2 regions of the Ruminococcus sp. SR1/5 genome follow, and region 2 is predicted to be linked to the other one. Evidence: predicted binding sites of a transcription regulator. Region 2 holds the regulator's gene; the other holds the start of a gene.
The links. The regulator HrcA, encoded in region 2, represses chaperone genes, less so after heat shock. The targets are predictions, from matches to a motif close to TGTTAGCACTCNNNNNNNNNGAGTGCTAACA.
Positions count from the first base shown of each region.

Region 1: a site for HrcA is predicted at 6,769-6,799, ahead of clpB (ATP-dependent chaperone ClpB). Genes of this name have one in related genera too.

Region 1 is NC_021014.1:3,249,800-3,260,527, forward strand. It holds gene CK1_RS16290 (ABC transporter ATP-binding protein) at 1-659, opposite strand, end outside; gene CK1_RS16295 (ABC transporter ATP-binding protein) at 656-2,818, opposite strand; gene CK1_RS16300 (MarR family winged helix-turn-helix transcriptional regulator) at 2,811-3,329, opposite strand; gene CK1_RS16305 (DUF4250 domain-containing protein) at 3,631-3,804, opposite strand; gene clpB (ATP-dependent chaperone ClpB) at 4,092-6,674, opposite strand; partial or broken gene CK1_RS16315 (ABC transporter ATP-binding protein) at 7,137-7,343, opposite strand; gene CK1_RS16320 (hypothetical protein) at 7,359-8,021, shown strand; gene CK1_RS16325 (transposon-transfer assisting family protein) at 8,028-8,234, shown strand; gene CK1_RS16330 (lantibiotic protection ABC transporter ATP-binding protein) at 8,547-9,251, shown strand; gene CK1_RS16335 (lantibiotic immunity ABC transporter MutE/EpiE family permease subunit) at 9,252-9,998, shown strand; gene CK1_RS16340 (lantibiotic immunity ABC transporter MutG family permease subunit) at 10,001-10,728, shown strand, end outside.
Region 2 is NC_021014.1:3,063,911-3,074,638, reverse strand. It holds partial or broken gene CK1_RS15440 (RsmE family RNA methyltransferase) at 1-476, opposite strand, end outside; gene prmA (50S ribosomal protein L11 methyltransferase) at 632-1,585, opposite strand; partial or broken gene dnaJ (molecular chaperone DnaJ) at 1,737-2,926, opposite strand; gene dnaK (molecular chaperone DnaK) at 2,948-4,840, opposite strand; gene grpE (nucleotide exchange factor GrpE) at 4,894-5,529, opposite strand; gene hrcA (heat-inducible transcriptional repressor HrcA) at 5,548-6,591, opposite strand; gene CK1_RS15410 (ABC transporter substrate-binding protein) at 6,767-7,822, opposite strand; gene CK1_RS15405 (hypothetical protein) at 7,752-8,021, opposite strand; gene CK1_RS18935 (glycoside hydrolase family 172 protein) at 8,037-8,537, opposite strand; gene CK1_RS18930 (glycoside hydrolase family 172 protein) at 8,525-9,145, opposite strand; gene CK1_RS15395 (carbohydrate ABC transporter permease) at 9,187-10,041, opposite strand; gene CK1_RS15390 (carbohydrate ABC transporter permease) at 10,053-10,728, opposite strand, start outside.

The DNA of each region.
Region 1 (10,728 bases), 190 kb from region 2:
GCCTGGAAATATTTCTGGGAGTGTTTCATTACTTTATTAATGATAAGCATGGAAACCGGCAGGATCAGCACTGCTGCCAGTGTCATCCACACGTTGATGGAAAGCATCATGATAAATACACCGATCAGTGTTGTTACGGATGTGATCAGCTGTGTCATGCTCTGGTTGATGCTCATCTGCAGGGTATCCACATCATTTGTCACCCTGGAAAGGATCTCACCGTTTGTTCTGCTCTCGAAATAATTCATTGGCAGACGGTTGATCTTCTTTGAAATATCCTTTCGGAGATTGTATGTAACATCATTGGAGATCCCCGTCATGACAAATCCCTGGATCAGGGAAAAGCATGCACTTGCCACATACAGTCCCAAAGTCCACAGAAGGATCATTCCGATCTTACCGAAATCAATACCGCCTGTACCGTTTACCTTAGCAACCAGACCATTGAACAGCTCTGTGGTAGCTTTTCCAAGTATCTTCGGGCCTGCAATATTAAACGCTGTACCTGCCACTGCAAAGATAAACATCAGGATAAAACGAAATTTATATCTGCCCATATAGCCAAAGAGCTTTTTCATGGAGTCTTTGAAGTCCTTGGCCTTCTCTGTTGGCTGCATTCCGTGTCCGCCCATCGGACCTCTTCTTCTCTGCTGACTCATGCCAATTCCTCCTCTGATAACTGACTCATGGCAATCTGGCGATATACCTCGCAGGACTTCATCAGCTCCTTATGGCTTCCGATCCCTGCCATATGTCCATCGTCCAGTACAAGGATCTTATCTGCATTTAAGATCGTACTGATACGCTGTGCCACGATAATGGTTGTTGCTTCTTTTGTATGTTCTTTCAGCGCTTTTCGAAGTGTGCTGTCTGTTTTGAAATCCAGTGCGGAAAAGCTGTCATCAAAGATAAAGATCTCCGGATCTTTTGCGATAGCTCTGGCAATGGAAAGCCTCTGCTTCTGTCCACCGGAAACATTGCTTCCTCCCTGTGCGATCGGAGTCTTATATCGCTCCGGCTTGGTGTCGATAAACTCCGTAGCCTGTGCAACCTCTGCTGCTTTTTTCACTGCATCTTCCGAAATCTCTGTCTTTCCGTAACGGATATTGGAATCAATGGTTCCTGAGAAAAGTACACCCTTCTGCGGAACATAACCGATCCTGTCACGGACATCCTTCTGTGTCATTTTCCGGACATCCACGCCATCCACTTTCACAGATCCTTCTGTTGCATCATAGAAACGCGGGATCAGATTGATCAGTGTACTCTTACCGCTTCCTGTACTTCCGATGATCGCTACTGTCTCACCTTTTTCTGCCTTGAAGGAAATGTCTGTGATAACATTCTCTCCTGCCTCCGGATATGCGAAGCTTACATGATCAAATTCTACAGTCCCCTTCACATCCTGGGAAGGCTGTACCGGATCCTCCGGATCCTGGACACTGACTTCTGTCTCAAGCACCTCGTTGATACGGCGTGCAGATACATTTGCTCTCGGCAGCATGATAGACATTGCTGTGATCATCAAAAATGACATGATGATCTGCATTGCATACTGGATAAACGCCATAACATCACCAACCTGCATGCTTCCGCTGTCTACTGCATAAGAACCGCTGTAGATGGTCAGTACGGAAACTGCGTTCATGATCAGCATCATCACCGGCATCATAAATGTCATACAACGGTTTACAAAGAGGTTTGTCTTCGTCAGAGTGATATTTGCATCCTCAAAACGCTCCTCCTCGTGTTTCTCCCGGCTGAATGCACGGATAACCGGAATACCGGTAAGGATTTCTCTTGTTACCAGGTTCAGCTTATCTACCATGGTCTGCAGGGCTGTAAATTTCGGCATTGCGATCCTGAACAGCATTGCCATAAATGCCATGATCAGTACAATGGCCACCCCAAGGATCCATGTCATGGAGGAATCTCTCTGAAGCACGCGGATCACACCACCGATTCCAAGGATCGGCGCGTAAAGCACGATACGGAACATCATAGCCATTACCTGCTGGATCTGCTGGATATCGTTCGTGCATCGTGTGATCAGGGATGCTGTTGAAAACTTATGGTACTCTCTGCTGGAAAAACCTATGACTTTGTTATAAACCAGCCCACGGAGATCATGTCCCATAGATGCAGCAACTCTGGATGAAAGAAATACCACACATACTGCAGCCATCATGGTGACCAGTGCCATCAGCACCATGCGGATACCTGTTGCTTTCATGTAATCCATCTGTATGGCATCCACATCTTCACCCATAGCTTCATATTCTACACGAACATAGGAAACACCTGCCTGTGTGATGATGGATTCCTGCATCTTGTCGATCTTTTCTCCGACCTGGTCCTTCATAGCAGCCAAAGCCTCTGCCGGCATCTGAGAAAGAGCCGCCAGTGGATCCGTCCCTTCCGGGATTCCCATTTTTGCAAGAGCTGCCTTTGATTCCTCACTGTCGGACGTCAGAGTAGAAACGATCACCATCGGTTTGCCGAAGATATCGTTGAGTTCTTCTCTGTCTTCTTTGGAGATTTTATCCTTTAATACCAGATCATCTCCCTCTTCCTCATAAAATCCATCCACAGTTTTCGCATCATCCTCTTCCATAAACAGCTTCAGACTGTCCATAGACGTCTTTCTGATCTTCTCAGGAACACTGTCTTCAATACCGTTCTGCTGAATTCCCACATTAATGATATTTGATGTGTAATTCGGCAGAGACAGATCGCAGTATGCCTGAAGAAAAAGAAGCGCAATGATGAGTACGATGTAACCTGCAGATCGTTTCAGATATTTCATCAGTTTAATCACGTTTCTGTTCCTTCCTTTCTGTCATTTCATCCGGATGAAGCTTTTCTATGGCTTCCTCCGGCTGGATCTTTTCGATATTTACAAGGATCTGCTCCAGAAATCTCCGAAGCAGGCACTGTTCCGCCTCACTGAAGCCTTCCATCATCACAGCCTCATTTTTATGGATCCGTTCCAGTGCTTTTGCCTTGATTTCCTTTCCCTTTTCTGTCATGTAGATCCTGGTCACACGCTGGTCCTTTTCATTCGGTTTCTTATAAAGAAAGCCTGCTTTCTCCAGTCTCTGTATCGATACATTTACCGTAGGCGGCTTGATATGCAGGATCTTTGCAATTTCCCGCTGACTCAGGCCATCCCTTCCGGACACAAGCCCCAGAACCGGTATCTGTCCCGGATAAATCCCAAGCTCCTGCATCTGACCAAAGCATTTCGTCATAAAATAACGGTCTACCTTCATAAACAGAGATAAAAAGCTGCTCTGCCTTTCTTTCTCATCTTCCTCCTTACAAAACACGCTGTCACTCCTCTCTCATCCGATCAGACACCTGCTCTTTGTTAATGATATACGAAGCAGTGATCTTCTTTTTTAATTAGTCGGCTAACTATATATAATATACATCTGCACAAAAAATGCAACTGGTTTTTGTGAATTTTACACTTTTTTAAGATTTACAGCTTCTTTAATTTCCACCTGAAATCTATTAATTAATTTGTCAAGCTAATTTATTTTCTGCTGTTTTTCCTATTTTTTCGCAAAAAAAATACCCGCTTCGTTTTTTATTCGAAACGGGTACTTCTTTCTGTTCCTGATTTTCTTATACAAACTGATTCACAGCCGGATCATAAGCATAATCGATCATGTCAAGCTTATCCTCCAGTTCTTTCCGGTTAAGTCCTCTGTCCTCACAGAAGGCATCCAGGGATCTGTAAAAATCCCGCAGCTGTGTATTTACGTAACTTAAAAGCATTACCGGGTCCTTTGGTATCATAATCTGTTTCCATCCTTTTATCTGATATTTATCCAATATCCCAGATGCTGCTGGATAGCTGTCTGATCTGAAATATCAGATTTACTATCTTACCAATTCTATTTTTTGTCAAGAGCCAGTAAAAAAATTTTTCAGGATTTTTTATTTCTTCAGTATCTGATAAAAATATTCCATTCCTTGTCCCCAAAAAAGAACTGCCTGGTTCCGATTTTCATCCTGAAATGGATTTCTATCAGAACCGACAGTTCTTTTCCTTGTCAATCTATCATAACTTTATGGAGTTATTTTTACTTCGTGCTGACGGTAAACGCTCCGTCCTTCACATCCAGCACAATGGTATCTCCGGCATGTACATCACCGGAAAGGATCTTCTTGGCTGTCAGTGTCTCCACATAATTCTGGAGATAACGCTTCAGAGGACGTGCGCCGTAAACCGGATCATAACCGTTATCCACTACCATCTGTTTGGCAGCATCTGTAAGCTCCAGAGAAAGCTCCTGGTCAGCCAGACGGTCGCTGAGCTCTTTGACCATAAGATCTACGATCTTACCTACATTATCCTTGGTCAGCGGCTTGAACATGATGATCTCATCCAGACGGTTCAGAAATTCCGGACGGAAATGACCACGAAGATCATTCATAACCTGTTCCTGTGCCTCCGGTTTGATATCTCCCTTCTCGTCGATACCGTCAAGAAGGTACGGAGAACCAATGTTGGAAGTCATGATCAGGATCGTATTCTTAAAATCAACCGTACGTCCCTGTGAATCCGTGATACGTCCATCGTCCAGTACCTGCAGAAGTACATTGAATACATCCGGGTGAGCCTTCTCGATCTCATCAAAAAGAACAACACTGTACGGTTTTCTTCGAACGGCCTCTGTCAGCTGTCCGCCTTCCTCATATCCGACATATCCTGGAGGCGCTCCGATCAGACGGGACACGGAATATTTCTCCATGTACTCACTCATATCGATACGGACCATATTCTGCTCATCGTCAAACAGTGTGGCAGCCAGAGTCTTGGCAAGCTCTGTTTTACCAACACCGGTTGGTCCGAGGAACAGGAATGAACCGATTGGCTTTGTGGGATCCTTGATTCCGGCTTTGGAACGAAGGATCGCATCTGTTACAAGACGAACACCCTCATCCTGTCCTACTACACGTTTGTGCAGCTCATCCTCAAGGCCCAGCAGCTTGGTTCTCTCACCTTCTGTCAGCTTGGTTACCGGAATACCGGTCCATCTGGAAATGATACGAGCAATCTCATCATCTGTGACAGCCTCATGTACCAGGCTTCTGTCACTCTCCTTAACCTGCTTTTCCTCAACTTCCAGCTGCTGCTGAAGCTTCGGCAGCTCGCCATACTGCAGCTCTGCTGCTTTCTCCAGATCGTAATTCTGTTTTGCTTTCTGGATCTGTTTATTGATATCCTCGATCTGCTCACGTAATTTCTGAAGCTTCTCTACGGAATGCTTCTCATTATCCCACTGAGCTTTCTGGGTATTAAAAGTATCTCTCAGCTCTGCAAGTTCTTTCTGCAGATCAGCCAGACGCTCTTTACTTAAGTTGTCAGTTTCTTTTTTCAGGGCAGACTCTTCAATCTCCAGCTGCATGATCTTACGTCTCTGCTCATCCAGCTCTGTCGGCATGGAATCCAGCTCCGTCTTGATCAGCGCACAGGCTTCATCAACAAGGTCGATTGCCTTATCCGGGAGAAAACGGTCTGTAATGTATCTGTGTGAAAGTGTGGCAGCTGCAACCAATGCACTGTCTGTGATCTTAACACCGTGGAATACCTCATATCTTTCCTTCAGACCACGGAGAATGGAAATGGTATCTTCCACTGTCGGCTCATTTACCATAACCGGCTGGAAACGACGGGCAAGTGCAGCATCCTTCTCAATATACTGGCGGTACTCATCCAGAGTTGTTGCACCGATACAGTGCAGCTCACCTCTGGCAAGCATAGGCTTCAGCATGTTTCCTGCGTCCATGGCGCCGTCTGTCTTACCTGCACCCACGATCAGATGAAGCTCATCGATAAACAGAATGATCTGTCCTTCGCTCTTTTTCACTTCCTCAAGTACCGCTTTCAGACGTTCCTCAAACTCGCCACGATACTTGGCACCTGCAACCAGCGCACCCATATCCAGGGCAAAAATCTTCTTATTCTTAAGACCTTCCGGTACATCTCCTGCCACAATACGCTGTGCCAGTCCCTCGATGGCTGCTGTTTTACCAACGCCAGGCTCACCGATGAGAACCGGGTTGTTCTTGGTCTTACGGGAAAGGATACGGATAATATTCCGGATCTCCATATCACGGCCGATCACCGGATCAAGCTTCTGATTCTTCGCCTTCTCCACAAGATCCTCACCGTATTTATTCAGGGTATCATAGGTTGCCTCCGGGTTGTCACTGACAACTCTCTGGTTTCCCCTGACTGTAGATAATGCCTGAAGAAAACGCTCTCTGGTGATTCCGAATTCATTGAATAGCTTCTTCATGCTCGGGCTTGGATTCTTCAGCATGGAAAGAAACAGATGCTCAACCGATACATACTCATCTCCCATAGCCTTCGCTTCGTCCTCTGCACTGACCAGTGCCTTGTTCAGATACTGACCAAATCGAAGCTCTCCACCGGAAACCTTAACTCTGGCATCCAGTGCCCTCTTAACTGTGTCAATAAAATATTCCTTCTGGATTTCCATCTTCTCGATCAGCTTGAGGATCAGGCTATCCTCCTGTGTCAGCAAGGCATACAGAAGGTGTTCCTCTTCGATCTCCTGATTGCCATATTCATAAGCAATCTTTTCAAGATCCTGGACAGCCTGTACGGATTTCTGTGTAAATTTACTGATATTCATAGGCTTTCCTCCTATTCTATGAAAAGCATTTCCAATATTCGCATACCGGAAATGCTGTGCTTTTTTCTTGTTCTAGGAGAACTATAACACTATTTGTTAGCACTGTCAAGAGGTGAGTGCTAATTTTTGTGTTATTTTTTGCAACCGTAAAATGAAAAACTAATTTCCGCCTTTAGCCCTTTATGCTCTTTTATTGGAAGGTGTTTCTTTACGAGCTCAAGTTTCAACTCCTTACTATACTGTTTCCTAGACATAAAAATATGCTCCTCATATGATAGATTTTTGGATATTTCCATTGTCTACCATATGGGGAGCATATCAATCCAACGGTTTTCAGTGCTTTTTTCATATTACTTTATTGAATATCCCTCATTCTGCCTATATAAGTGAAACTTAGCGAAACTTAAATTAAATCTCTTTCAGACAATTCAATTTGGATATTCACCAACTGTGGATTATTTCTCAGTGCACCAGTTTCCAACTTACCGCCTGCTGCCTTGCATCCACAAATCTCTTATAAATACCTTCCTGTTTCATTAATTGCTCATGTGTTCCCTGCTGTGCAATTCTTCCTTTTTCAACAACCGCAATCTGGTCTGCATGTCTGACTGTTTTTAATCTGTGGGCAATCATAATAATCGTTTTTTCCTTTGTAAGTGCATCTACTGCATCCATGCGGTGGAGTTGACCGGCACACAGGGCGGCACCATCCGGGGTAATCTCTATGAGCTGGACTATCAGCAGCATTTCCGGCACGTCGTTGAAGCCTCCCAGCCGGTGAGCGTGAACCGGCTCTTTTATGAGCATGGAACCCGTGACATCCCGGATGGCCAGTATTTTGACGGAAGCCCTGACCGGGTGTTGGGAAATTTCCTGCGGTATGAGGCCCAGCCCCATGACCCGGCTGTGCTGCAGGAGGCTTTACGGCAGGAGCAGCACAGCCGGGGGCGGGCCGTCCCCGGCGACTTCAAAGCCCACGTTACGGCTTTGCATGACAGCTGGATTGAAACCGAGGCCCGGCGCATCGTGGATAAGCTGAAAGATCTGTCCGCGCCCAACAGCCCCAACAAGACACATTTTATGGTGGAGATCTCACCGCACTTTGACGCACTGGCTTCCACCAAGGACAATGACCGGCTCTTTGCCATGCTGCCCTATAAGTCCCTGTGCTTTACCAGCATAAAAGACCGACACGGGGTATATGCCATGATTAACAAAGATGAGCGCCGTGATGTGAGTATTCGCAAGCCCCGGCCATCTATCCGCAAGCAGCTTGCCGACAGCAAACAGGCCACCAGCCCGAAAAAGGCGGCGGCCAGAACCAAGAAAAATGAATTGGAGGTATGAGGAATGATGCACTTTATCGTGGAAGAAGAAAATTTGATCTGTATGTACCACAACGCAGACCGACGCAGGACGATAGGCAAGATCACCGCAGCCATGCCGGGTATGGACGGGGATATGTGGACGCTGGCCCAGCAGACCCTTTCCAAGCTGAAACGTATGACGGATTCTGACTATGACAGCCAGAAATTCTATTTCACAGACGAGAACGAATAAATAACAGCAGACGCCGGGCGCGGCGGCCATGTGGCCGCTTGCGTCCGGCGTCTTTTCTTTTTGCCTGTTCCTACGCATTTAGAACCCAGTATTGACGGGGATAGGATAAAACACTCACATACCCCGCCGACTATGCGGGAAAAACCTTGAAATATAGGGCTTTTTAAGGCCCTAAATGCGTAGGTTGGTGCTTTGTTGCGATATGCTCCACGGTTACGGTGTATTGTTCATATTCTGTTTTCGGGAATCTTTATGAAATCTTCAAAATTGCCCGGTATGCTATCCGTAGAATCAAAGAAAGGACTTGATTATATGGATATGATTTTGAAAACGACTGACCTCTGCAAAAATTTCAAGGGGCAAATGGCGGTAAACAATGTGTCACTGAACATCCGGCGCAACTCGGTTTATGGTCTGCTGGGGCCGAATGGGGCTGGCAAATCCACGATCTTAAAAATGCTCACCGGCATTTTGCGCCCCACATCGGGAAGCATCGAGTTTGACGGCCACCCGTGGAAGCGGAATGATCTGGAGCATATCGCTGCTTTGATTGAGATGCCCCCGCTTTACGAAAATCTGACTGCATACGAAAATCTCAAAGTCAGAACTACATTGCTCGGCCTGGACGATGCACGAATTAACGAGGTATTGCAAATTGTCCAGCTCACGAATACCGGCAAGAAACGGGCCGGGCAGTTTTCTCTTGGTATGAAGCAGCGGCTTGGTATTGCTATTGCATTGCTGAACAGTCCCCAGCTTTTGATTCTGGATGAACCGACTAACGGCCTTGACCCTTTAGGGATTGAGGAACTTCGAGAGTTAATTCGCTCTTTTCCCTGCAAAGGGATTACAGTTATTTTGTCCAGCCATATTCTGTCAGAAGTCCAGCAGATTGCAGATCATGTGGGTATCATTGCTGGCGGCGTCCTTGGATATGAGGGAGAGCTTCGCGCCGGTGAAGATTTGGAACAACTCTTTATGGATGTTATTCGCAGAAATGGTAAGGAGGGATATTAAATGGAGATGGCATATATTCAGGCAGAGAACCTAAAGCATAAGAGAACTTTCACAAAAACGCTGATCGTTCTGGCCCCGTTTGTAACTGCGCTTATGAACTTTTTTGCCCCTCTTTGGTTCCAGCTCAATTCTTATAATTGGTGGTATAACCTGCTTTATCCTGGATTCCTTACGCTCACCTGTGCCTTGATTGAACAGCGGGATAATGGCAAACTAAAATATCGTGCCGTTGCTTCATTGCCTGTTTCGCAGAACAAAGTCTGGAAAGCAAAAATTGGAGTGGCCGGTATTTACTCCTGTGTGGGGAATTTCATTTTCCTGGCGCTAAATCTGTTGGGCGGTTTTGCAATATTAGTTATCAACGAAATTCCCCTGACAATCGGAATTTGCCAGGCTGCGGCCGGAACAGCTTGTATTGTCATTGCAAGCCTATGGGAAGTTCCGCTGTGCTTATGGTTATCAAAAAAAGTTGGTATCTTTGTCACGGTTATTCTTAATGCCGGACTTGGAAGCGTTTTAGGGATTTTCACGGCTACAACCTCTTTGTGGATGATCTGCCCGTATAGCTGGGTGCCGCATCTTATGATTTCCGTGTTAGGTATTTTGCCTAATGGTGAGCCGGTTGCAGATCAGAGTACGGCAATGGCATTTTGGATGATTATACTTGTATTGGTCATTTCGCTGGCCTGGTTTGCGGCGCTGTCATTTTTAACTGCAAGATGGTTTGAGAAAAAGGAGGTGGGGTAACTATGGTATCTGTGGTTCGCTGCTGGAAAGCAGAATATCAGAAGTGTAAACATAGCATTTTGCTCTATATGCACAGCATGATTCCGATTATATGTGCGGCGATTTTTGCGGGTTACTATCATATATCCAGATGGGAACTGGCAACCAAAATCAGTGCCTATCTGGAAGTGCTGGCCGTTGCGTTCCCGTTTCTGATCGGCATTATTGTGGGCCTGGTTGTTCAGATTGAAAATCAGGCCGGGCATTATCAGCTTTTGTTGGGAACAATCCCATCTCGCATGGCAACGTATATTGGTAAACTTGGTTTTCTGATGATCTGTGCTTTTGGCGCAACATTTTTAGCGTTAGGAACATTCGCTGCACTATATAGGGATGCTCCGGCAAGCCTTTACCTGAAAGCAGGGATTCTATTGTTGATTACCACGCTTCCCATTTACCTGATTCATTTGTTTGTGGGAATGAGCTTCGGAAAAGGTGCATCTATGGGATTGGGAATTGCAGGGAGTTTAATAGCTGCCCTTATGATAACAGGGCTTGGTGACGCTACATGGAAATATATTCCCTGGGCCTGGGGCGTTCGTGCTATGGATTACACTGTGCTTGCATGGGATAGCCCCCAACTGTATGCACAGGTAAAAACCGATTTTTTCAGCGGTATGATTATTTCTGTATGCTGCACTGTTTGTCTGCTGATTGCCAGTTTGGTTTGGTTTCATGGTTGGGAGGGAGG
Region 2 (10,728 bases):
TGCCACTTCCTGCTCTTCAAAACCACCCTCCGGGCCGATAAAGACACCGATGCTTTTTCCCGGTTCGATCGACCGGATCAGTTCTTTCGTCTCTTTCATTCCCTTTGCAAGCTCATAAGGGATCAATAGAACGTCCAGTTCTTTTGCATAGACAAGGGCTTCTTTAAAGGTCATCACAGAATGTACCTCCGGCACCAGCATACGCTTGGACTGTTTTGCCGCACTTTCTGCGATCTGCTGCCAGCGGGATACTTTTTTTCTGCTTTTTTGTTATCCAGTTTTACCACGCAGCGCCTGGTTGAAACAGGAACTACGGAATATGCTCCAAGCTCTACTGCCTTCTGGATGATCAGCTCCATCTTATCAGCCTTCGGCAGTCCCTGAAAAAGATAAATACGGTTCTGCAGCTCATAATCCGGCTCCTGTACATAGAGGATATGAAGCAGGACTTCATTCTCCCCTGCGTTTTCGATCACACAGTGATATTCTTTTCCTTATCGCTGATCCATAGCTCCTCGTCTTTTTCATACGGAGCACATTGACAATATGATTGACATCATTTCCTGTGATACGGATCTCATGTCTGTCCCTGTCGATCTGATGAGGTTCCACAAAAAATCGCTGCATGAGATCAGTCCTTTCTTGCTGTCACAGATACCCACTCGCCCTGATGAGTCACCTCAACAAGAGTCAGACCGGCGTCTTTTACAGCCTTCACCACGACATCCTCCTTTACATCCAGAATGCCTGATGTAATGTAGTAAGCGCCTTTTTTCATCTGTGCAACGATCACCGGAGTCAACGGTACCAGAACATCTGCCAGGATATTTGCAGTTACGATATCATATTTCTCATATCCGACCTGTTCCTGAACTTCTTTGTCATCGATGATGTTTCCGATCATCATGTCAAAGGATTTCTCCTCGATCTGGTTGGCCTCCTTGTTCTCAGATACTGCCGGAACTGCACAGGGATCAAGGTCTGTACCAACCACATGACCTGCACCAAGCTTCAGTGCAACGATCCCCAGGATTCCACTTCCGGTTCCCACATCAAGGATCTCCATTCCCGGCTTCACAAATTTCTTCAGCTGACGGATCACAAGCTGTGTGGTCTCATGCATTCCTGTACCAAAGGCAGTTCCCGGATCAATGTGGAGGATCATCTTGTCCTTATCTTCTGCCTTCACTTCTTCCCAGGACGGTACGATCAGAATGTCGTCTACATAGAACTGATGGAAGTACTGTTTCCAGTTATTGATCCAGTCCTTGTCCTCTGTCTGGGATTCTGTGATGGTTGCCTCTCCGATATCCACAAAGCTTCTCAGATCCTCCAGTGCAGCCTTCACATCTTTCAGGATTGCCTCGGTATCCGCATCCTCTTCCAGATAGAAGTTCAGATATGCGATCCCGTCATCTGCTGGTCCTTCCGGCATAATATCCACAAACATCTGTGCCTTATCCTCATCGGTCAGCGGCTGCTTGTCCTGGATCTCCACACCTTCAATTCCCACCTCGGCAAGTGTACAGATCACAATATCCTCTGCCTCTGTTTTTGTCTTAAGTGTAAAACGGTTCCATTTCATATTTCTATATCTCCTTATGCTGTATACACATTTACGGATTTCTTTTCCTGTCTGTTGCCTGTTTTCCTGAAAACGGGCACTTCTTTTAATATACACGAATACAGAAAAAAAGAAAGAGGCATTTTGTGCCTCTTTCCTGTTTTCACTTTATTTATTCCTCAAACATTTCCTTAACTTTCTCACGGAAACCTTTTTTCTTCTTTTCGGTTTTTTCGGAAGTCTCGGATGTGCTGTCCTCTGACGGACGGTTTCCACATGCCGCATCAAAAGCTTCCAGAGCTTTCTTTGCTTCCTCATTGAGATTTGTCGGAGTCTGGACTACCAGGGTTACATAGTGGTCACCACGAACATTCTTGTTACGTAATGACGGAACACCTTTGCCCTTCAGGCGGATTCTTGTATCTGTCTGTGTTCCCGGTTTCACCTCATAGGAAACCTCACCGTCAACGGTATTAATACGCATCTCACCGCCAAGTGCAGCCTGTGCAAATGTGATCGGAGCTGTTGAAAAGATATTCATATCCTGTCTCTGGAAGATCGGATGACGGGCTACATTTACCTCAACCAGCAGATCTCCTCTCGGACCGCCGTTGGTTCCCGGCTCACCTTTTTCACGGATACGGATGCACTGGCCATTGTCGATACCGGCCGGTACAGATACCTGGATCTTCTTTCTGGAAGAAGTATATCCGGTTCCACGGCAGGCACTGCATTTGTCCTTGATCACCTTACCGGTTCCGTTACAGTCCGGACAGGTCTGAACATTACGTACCATACCAAACATGGACTGCTGGGTGTAAACGATCTGACCCTGGCCTTTACATTTCGGACATGTGACCGGTGATGTTCCAGGTTTCGCTCCGGTTCCGTGACATGTGGTACACTCATCCTTCAGAACGATCTCCAGCTCTTTCTCGCATCCGAAAACCGCTTCCTCAAAAGTAATGTTCACACGTGCACGAAGGTTGGCACCCTTCATCGGTCCATTGTTGGCCCGTCTGGTTCTGCCTCCGCCGCCGAACAGGTCTCCGAAGATATCTCCGAAGATGTCTCCCATATCCGCACCGTTGAAGTCGAATCCACCAAAGCCGCCGGCTCCGCCTCCGCCGCCGTTTTCGAATGCTGCATGACCAAACTGATCATACTGTCTTCTCTTGTCGGCATCACTTAAAACGGAGTAAGCCTCTGTCGCCTCTTTGAACTTCGCCTCAGCCTCTTTATCACCCGGATTTACATCCGGGTGATATTTCTTGGCCAGCTTACGATATGCTTTTTTAATGTTGCGTCGTCGGCGTTTTTATCCACACCTAAGACTTCATAATAATCTCTTTTATCAGCCATTGTAATTATTTCCTACTTGTCTTAGACTTCCTTGTAATCAGCATCTACAACATCATCGCCGTATCCTGCTTCATTTCCGCCCTGAGCACCAGCGTTTCCGCCCATGTTGCCCATATCCGGTCCCGGACCAGCCTGACCCTGAGCTCCCTGAGTCTGCTCATACATCTTGGAGAACAGCTTCTGAGCGCTCTCCATCATCTTCTCCTGTGCAGCCTTGATGTCTGCAACCTGAGAATCAGTAAGCTCCTGAGCATTTGCTGTCTGTGCAAGAAGATCTTTCAGTGCATTGAGGTCAGCCTCAACACTTGCTTTATCGTTTGCGTCAAGCTTGTCGCCAGCTTCTTTCAGTGCATTCTCAACCTGGAATACCATGGAGTCTGCATTGTTTCTTGTGTCGATAGCCTCTTTACGTTTCTTATCCTGAGCCTCGAACTCAGCTGCTTCTTTGACAGCTTTGTCGATATCGGAATCGGACATATTGGAACCAGCTGTGATTGTGATGTGCTGCTCTTTACCTGTTCCAAGGTCTTTAGCGGATACATTAACGATACCGTTGGCATCAATATCAAATGTTACCTCAATCTGCGGAACTCCACGACGTGCTGGCGGGATTCCATCCAGACGGAACTGGCCGAGGGATTTGTTGTCTTTCGCGAACTGACGCTCACCCTGTACAACGTTGATATCTACAGCTGTCTGGTTATCTGCTGCTGTGGAGAAGATCTGGCTCTTCTTTGTAGGAATTGTAGTATTTCTCTCGATCAGACGAGTTGCGATACCACCCATTGTCTCGATGGACAGTGACAGTGGGGTAACATCCAGAAGAAGGATATCACCGGCACCTGCATCACCTGCAAGTTTACCACCCTGTACGGAAGCACCAAGTGCAACACACTCATCCGGGTTCAGGTTCTTGCTTGGCTCTTTGCCAGTTAACTGTCTTACCTTATCCTGTACAGCCGGGATACGGGAAGAACCACCAACCAGAAGTACCTGGCCAAGCTCGGAAGCTGTGATACCTGCATCAGACAGTGCACGGCGAACCGGCTCTGCAGTCATCTCTACAAGATCATGTGTCAGCTCATCAAATTTAGCTCTTGTAAGGTTCATATCGAAATGCTTCGGTCCCTCAGCTGTAGCTGTGATGAACGGAAGGTTGATGTTTGTTGTTGTTGCAGAAGAAAGCTCTTTCTTAGCCTTCTCAGCTGCCTCTTTCAGTCTCTGAAGAGCCATCTTATCGTTGCTTAAGTCTACGCCCTCTGTTCTCTTGAACTCGGAAAGCATGTAATCTGTGACCTTCTTATCAAAGTCATCTCCACCAAGACGGTTGTTACCAGCTGTGGAAAGAACCTCGATAACACCATCACCGATCTCGATCACGGATACATCGAATGTACCGCCGCCAAGGTCGTATACCATGATCTTCTGCTCTTTCTCATTGTCAAGACCATATGCAAGAGCTGCTGCTGTAGGCTCGTTGATGATACGTTTTACATCAAGACCTGCGATCTTACCTGCATCTTTGGTAGCCTGACGCTGAGCATCGTTGAAGTAAGCCGGAACTGTGATAACTGCCTCTGTTACTTTCTCACCAAGATATGCCTCTGCATCCTTTTTCAGTTTCTGAAGGATCATTGCGGAGATCTCCTGTGGAGAATATTTCTTGTCATCGATGGTTACACGGTAATCGGTACCCATCTCTCTTTTGATAGAGGAGATCGTTCTGTCTGCATTTGTAACTGCCTGACGTTTTGCAGGCTCACCTACCAGACGCTCTCCTGTTTTTGTGAATGCTACAACGGATGGTGTTGTTCTTGCGCCTTCTGTATTTGCGATAACTGTCGGCTGTCCACCTTCCATTACGGCTACACAGCTGTTTGTTGTACCTAAGTCAATACCAATAATCTTTCCCATGATTTTTTCCTCCTGTTTTAGTCTGTATCTGTTAAAATAAAGTTTGTTGTCAGTTAGTTCGCAACCTTTACCATACTGTGGCGTACTACGAAATCCTTGTAGGTGTAACCCTTCTGGAATTCTTCCACCACGATGTTCTCTCCAACCTCTTCATCCTCCACATGCATCACTGCATTATGGAAATCCGGGTTGAATTCCTTTCCCACTGCTTCGATCGGCTTCACACCAAGCTCATCCAGTGTTGTGGTAAGCTGCTTGTAGATCATTTTCATTCCATCTGCAAAAGCATCGCCTTCCTGTGCCTGTGCAAGACCTCTTTCGAAGTTATCCACAACCGGCAGGATCTTTTCAACGATCTCTTTTGCTCCGATGATGTACATACTGGATTTTTCTTTTTCCGTTCTTTTACGGAAATTGTCAAATTCAGCCATGGTACGCTTCAGGCGATCGGTAAGTTCCTCCACCTTCTGCTCAGATTTATCTTTTTTCTTCTTTCCGAAGAAGGAAGTTTTTGATTTTTCTTCTTTTTTATCCTCTGAGGCAGCTTCTTCGCCTGGAGTATTGTTTTCTTCCTCCGGCAGATCTTCTCCCTCCGGTGTCAGGTTTTCTTCTTCCTGATCTCCGTCAGTTACGGGGATTTCCTTCTCCGCTTCCTGCTCTTCGGATGTTTTCTTTGTTTCCTCCGACACTTTTTTTCTACCGCCTTTCTAAGTTTTCTTCTTTTTCAAAACGTCATCCAGATGATTCTTCAGTTCCTTCAGACTGTCCACTACATTCTCATAATCCATTCGTTTGGGACCGATGATCCCGATGGTTCCGTACATTCCGTCTCCCAGTTCATATCTGGCAGTTACAATGCTGCAGTCCTTCATGGTCTGGATTGGCATCTCATCACCGATGTAAACCTGGATTCCTGTATTCTCTCCATCTGACATCTGTTCTTTTACAAGATCGGCAAGTTCATGCTTCTCCTCAAATGCGGAGATCAGCTCCGTTGCCTTCTCTTTATCGGCAAGCTCCGGATACTTGAAGATGTTAGTTGCACCTGAAGTATAGATCTCCATATCTTCCTCTTCCACATGAATGGTGGCTGCCACTGCATCCAGAACCGTTGCCACCACACCGCTGTGGCTGCCTGCCTGTTCCTTCAGTCTGGCGATCATCCCAAGGTTGATATCCTGGATCGGGATCCCATTGAGATTGGTGTTAAGAAGAAGATTCAGTTTCAGGATCGTCTGGTCGTCCATTTCCTCATCCAGATTGATGATCTGGTTCCGGACTGTGTTGTTGTCACTGACAACCACTGCCACAAGCTGAAGCTCGCTCATCCTCGACAGCTGGATGAACTTGATCTTGTTGCCGCTGTACTGCGGAACGGAAACCATGGTAGCATAGTTGGTATTGGAAGCAAGAACCTTCGCAACCTTCTTAAGCACCTTATCCATCTTATCTGTCTTCTCAATGATCAGATCTCGCAGCTCTGCGACCTCCGCTTCCTTCTCCTTCATTAGCTCATTGACGTAAAGTCTGTAGCCCTTATCTGAAGGAATCCTTCCTGCTGAGGTATGAGGCTGGACGATATAGCCCATATCTGTCAGGTCTGACATTTCATTTCGGATCGTTGCGGAACTGACATTGAGATCCGCATACTTGGAAATGGTCCTGGAACCAACCGGTTCTCCGGTTTCCATATAGGTCTTGATGATTGCTTTTAAGATTTTTTGCTTGCGCTCATTCAACACCTCTTCCATGAATCCATCTCCTTTCCTTTTTATTCTTTCCTGACGGATGTTGATTCTTTTTTATATCTGTTAGCACTCATTTTAGTGGAGTGCTAACATCTACAGTCTTTAAGATATCACCATGTAAAATATTTGTCAATATGTTTTGAAAAAAAGTTCTTATTTTTTCGCAACAAAAAAAGCATCAGTACGATGCTTTTTTGTAATACTGGTCTATGCATTTCTGTGCCCCGGCAAAAAATTCCGCTTCTGTTTTCTGTCCCAGCACATATTTCTGAAATTCCGTACCCATAGCCGAAATAGCTTCTATGGAATCGGCACACAGTGGTCTTGCTTTCAGCTTATAATCTTTCAGATATTGCCGGATCATTTCAATGCCATCCAGATCAAAATTCTTATCCTCGATCACATCCAGTCTTGCCGGACACATTTTGGTCAGCTGTCCGTAATTTTTGCTTGCCTCATATCCGGACACATACTGAAGGAACTTCAGAGCTGCTTCTTTATGATCAGAATTTTTATTCAGTACATACTGCCAGGTTGCGATATTGGTCACCTTCTTGGCAAATTCCGGCAATAGTGCCATATGGATCTTATCTTTTCCATATACGCCTGCATTCTGAAAGGTCCTCAACGCACCGGTATACATGAACATACATCCATACTGGCCGTTTATAAATTTTTCATTCAGCTGATCATGCTGGTCGATCAGATTCTCCTCTGATATCATCCCTGTATCCAGCATTCGCTTCATATATTCTGCCGCTTCTCTGGTTTTCGGATTCGTCCAGTCTGTATAATCTCCTCCGAAAAAATTGACATACTCGCTGATACTGTTATATATGTAGGAAATCTCCCATGCATCCCCGTATGCATATTTTCCCGTATTCTGAAGCTTTTTCTGAAGGATCTCAAGATCACTGAGACCGGAGAGTCTGTCCAGACCAGCCTGATCCAGCAATTCCTGATTCACCCAGAATGCCATGATATCCATCCTGAACGGTACCGAAAAAATATGTCCGTCTGACATGCATATTTCTTTCAGGTATTCCTGCAGAAAATTCGCCGCTGTCTCCTCTGTCATAACCGTATCTTCCAGCGGAAGAAGAAATCCCTTATGTTTAAATTCGGATATCATCTCATCATTTACTGTGATCAGATCAACAGAATCATCTCCTGATGTCAGAAGAGTTGCTATTTTGGCCTGGCGATTGTCCGCATTGGCCGGACATTTTTTCAATATGGATCTTTATTCCAAGATCTTTTTCCGCCTGGCTGATAAAAGAATCAAAGCCTTCTGTGCCTGCATCCACATGAAGGATCGTCAGTTCCTGTCTGTTCTCCGGCACAATATCAGATGCAGCCTCCTTCTTCTGGACTCCACATCCTGTCACTGCCAGAGCCAGGGCAAATACCCCGCAAAATACCTGTTTTTTCAATCTCTACCACCCTTTTTATCTGGGCCATCTATCCTCTTTTGACATCAACGGCTGGAACGGTGCATGAGGAAGTGTCTGATACCAGTACGCTACACTTGCCACATCATCCTGTCGTTCAAACAGGCCACGGTATCCGACGCCTATCTGCTGAATCGTAACGCGAAGATCCTCTTCAAAGCAGATTGGATCCTGTAAATGCCATCTGTAAAAGCCTCTCATTGGCGGGCAGTCATCATTATGATAAAAATTGTGGATCAGCTCGTCATGGGCAGAATAATACGGATATCCCAGATACGGCGTGTTATAATTCTGTTCCACGGTTTTTCCATCCACCTGTTTGGCAAAGCTCCAGGAACCACCAAAGTAATCTTCCGTTCCTGTTCCACAGATGGTCGGATACTCCTCATCTCCGTCAATATAAAACTTCATTTCTCCCTCGCCCCACCAGTAACGTTCCAGTGTGGTAAGTGCCATGTAGGTTCCTATATAATGGCCTTTTCCTTTTACTCCATCCAAAATTGTATAATCTTTTGTTTTTCTGTCAACCGTTCCCTTCTCCACTGCGCATGGAAATAAGCAATATCGTCCGGAAGCTCATCATAGAGACAGTAATCTACCTGATAAAAGAAAGCCGGGATTTTATTTGCATGCTGGTTTTCCAGTGTGATCTTTGCTTTCTTCTTAAACGGCATCGGGAAATAGCAGTTAAAGCCCCTGTTTGGAACAACAGCCACCGGAACAGAATTTACAAAACATTCCCTTCCGAATCCGCAGCAGAAGAAATCACCCAGAGGACTTTCCACGGAAGGAGTTTCCTCGTCATCCCAGTACATACGGATTACAAGATCTCTCAGTACAAAGCAATCTGCCTCTGTAGTCTTGTTATCAACGGTGATCCAGATATGATTGATCTGTCCCGGTCCTTCCATTTCTGCCAGAGTTACCACAGTTCCCGGCTCAATATCCCTGAGACACGGGCTTCCTTTTCTGGACGGTCCCAGATGACTTGCAGCCATACCGCCTCTGCCTTTTTCTCCATGAGGATTTTCTGCGTTGATCGCACGGCTTTTTCCATGCTTTGCAAGTGCGATCCCTCCCAGTCCGCCTGTAAATGCCTGATACATATCTGTTTTCTCCTCTCTTTTGGAAATTAAAAATATTATATTTACGCTTTTACTCCACCTGCCATGATACCATCCATGATCTGTTTCTCAAAAACAGCTACAAAGATAATGATCGGAAGAAGGATGATCCATCCCATGGCGCTGACCAGATCCCACGGAACTCCATACATGTTGTCACGTAACGGAAGCTGTACGATGGAAACAGAAAGTACCTGAATACCATTTGAATAAAACAACGGTGTGAAAAAGTTATTCAGACAGGTAATAAAGTTGATAATGCAAACCGTAGCGATTGCCGGCTTCATCAGCGGCAGAACGATCGTAAACAGTCTCTGTGAAAAAGATGCGCCGTCAATAGCAGCTGCCTCCTCCAGTGAGATCGGGATCTCACCGACAAAGTTTCTGAGGATCAGAACCGTAAACGGTATAACGGTACTGATATAAAGAAGGATAAGTCCCGGATATGTATCATACAGCTTTACCTTCTGCATAAACTCATACAGCGGGCGGGCTGTGACAACCTCAGGGATCAGCATGGTAGCCAGAACAAACGCAAATGCAACAGAAACTCCCTTTGAGTTAAATCTTGAGAAGCCATAGGCAGCCATTGCACACAGCACGGTACTGATCACAAGTGTAATGCCTACGATCAGAACTGTATTTCCGATCTTTGAAAGCAGTCCTACATTCTGTATCAGAAATTTATAGCTTTCCAGTGTGGGATGATCCGGAAGATAATCGATCGGTGTTTTAAACAGTTCTCCTGACGGTGTGATCGAAGAAATAAAGATCCAGTAAACCGGGAACAGGATCAGAAAAGCCACAACTGCAAACAGAACCCATCTTCCAACGGCTACCACTCCATGATAAACATTATATTTTCCTGTATTCTTCACGATAATTCCCCCTAACTGTCAAACTTATTCATAACACGTATATTCAGCCAGCTGAAGATCGCCATTACAACAAACAGCAGCATAGCCAGCGCCGAAGCATATCCTACGTTTAGATTTGTAAATGCTTCTGTTGTGATTCTGTATGCGATCAGCGCAGTATCCTCTCCAGGGCCTCCAGATGTCATGGAATAAACCAGATCGAAGGTTGTCAGTCTCCAGAGTGTGAACGGAATACATAAAGTCAGGACATTTTTTGCGATCAGCGGAAGTGTGATCCGGAAAAAGCTCTGGATCCCGTTTGCACCGTCTACCTTTGCTGCCTCATAGATATCGCCGGAAATAAACTGAAGTCCGGAAAGTACAAGAATTGCAAAGAACGGAAGGTCCTTCCACAGGTCCATTGCAATTACCGCTGCTCTTGCAGTACCTGTATTGATCAGCCAGCTGTTCTGGTAACCCGGTACAAACCAGCGGATAAAATCATTGATCAGACCATAATCATTGTTAAATGCCCATTTTGCAGCCATACCGGCTACTACTGCAGGCATAGCCCACGGGATCAGCACGATGGTCCTCAGAAAACGGCGGCCTTTGAATTTCATATTCAGGATCAGTGCCAGGATAACTCCGAGGATCACATGAAAGATCATGGAAGCAACCACAAATATTGCCGTAAAGCTGATCGAT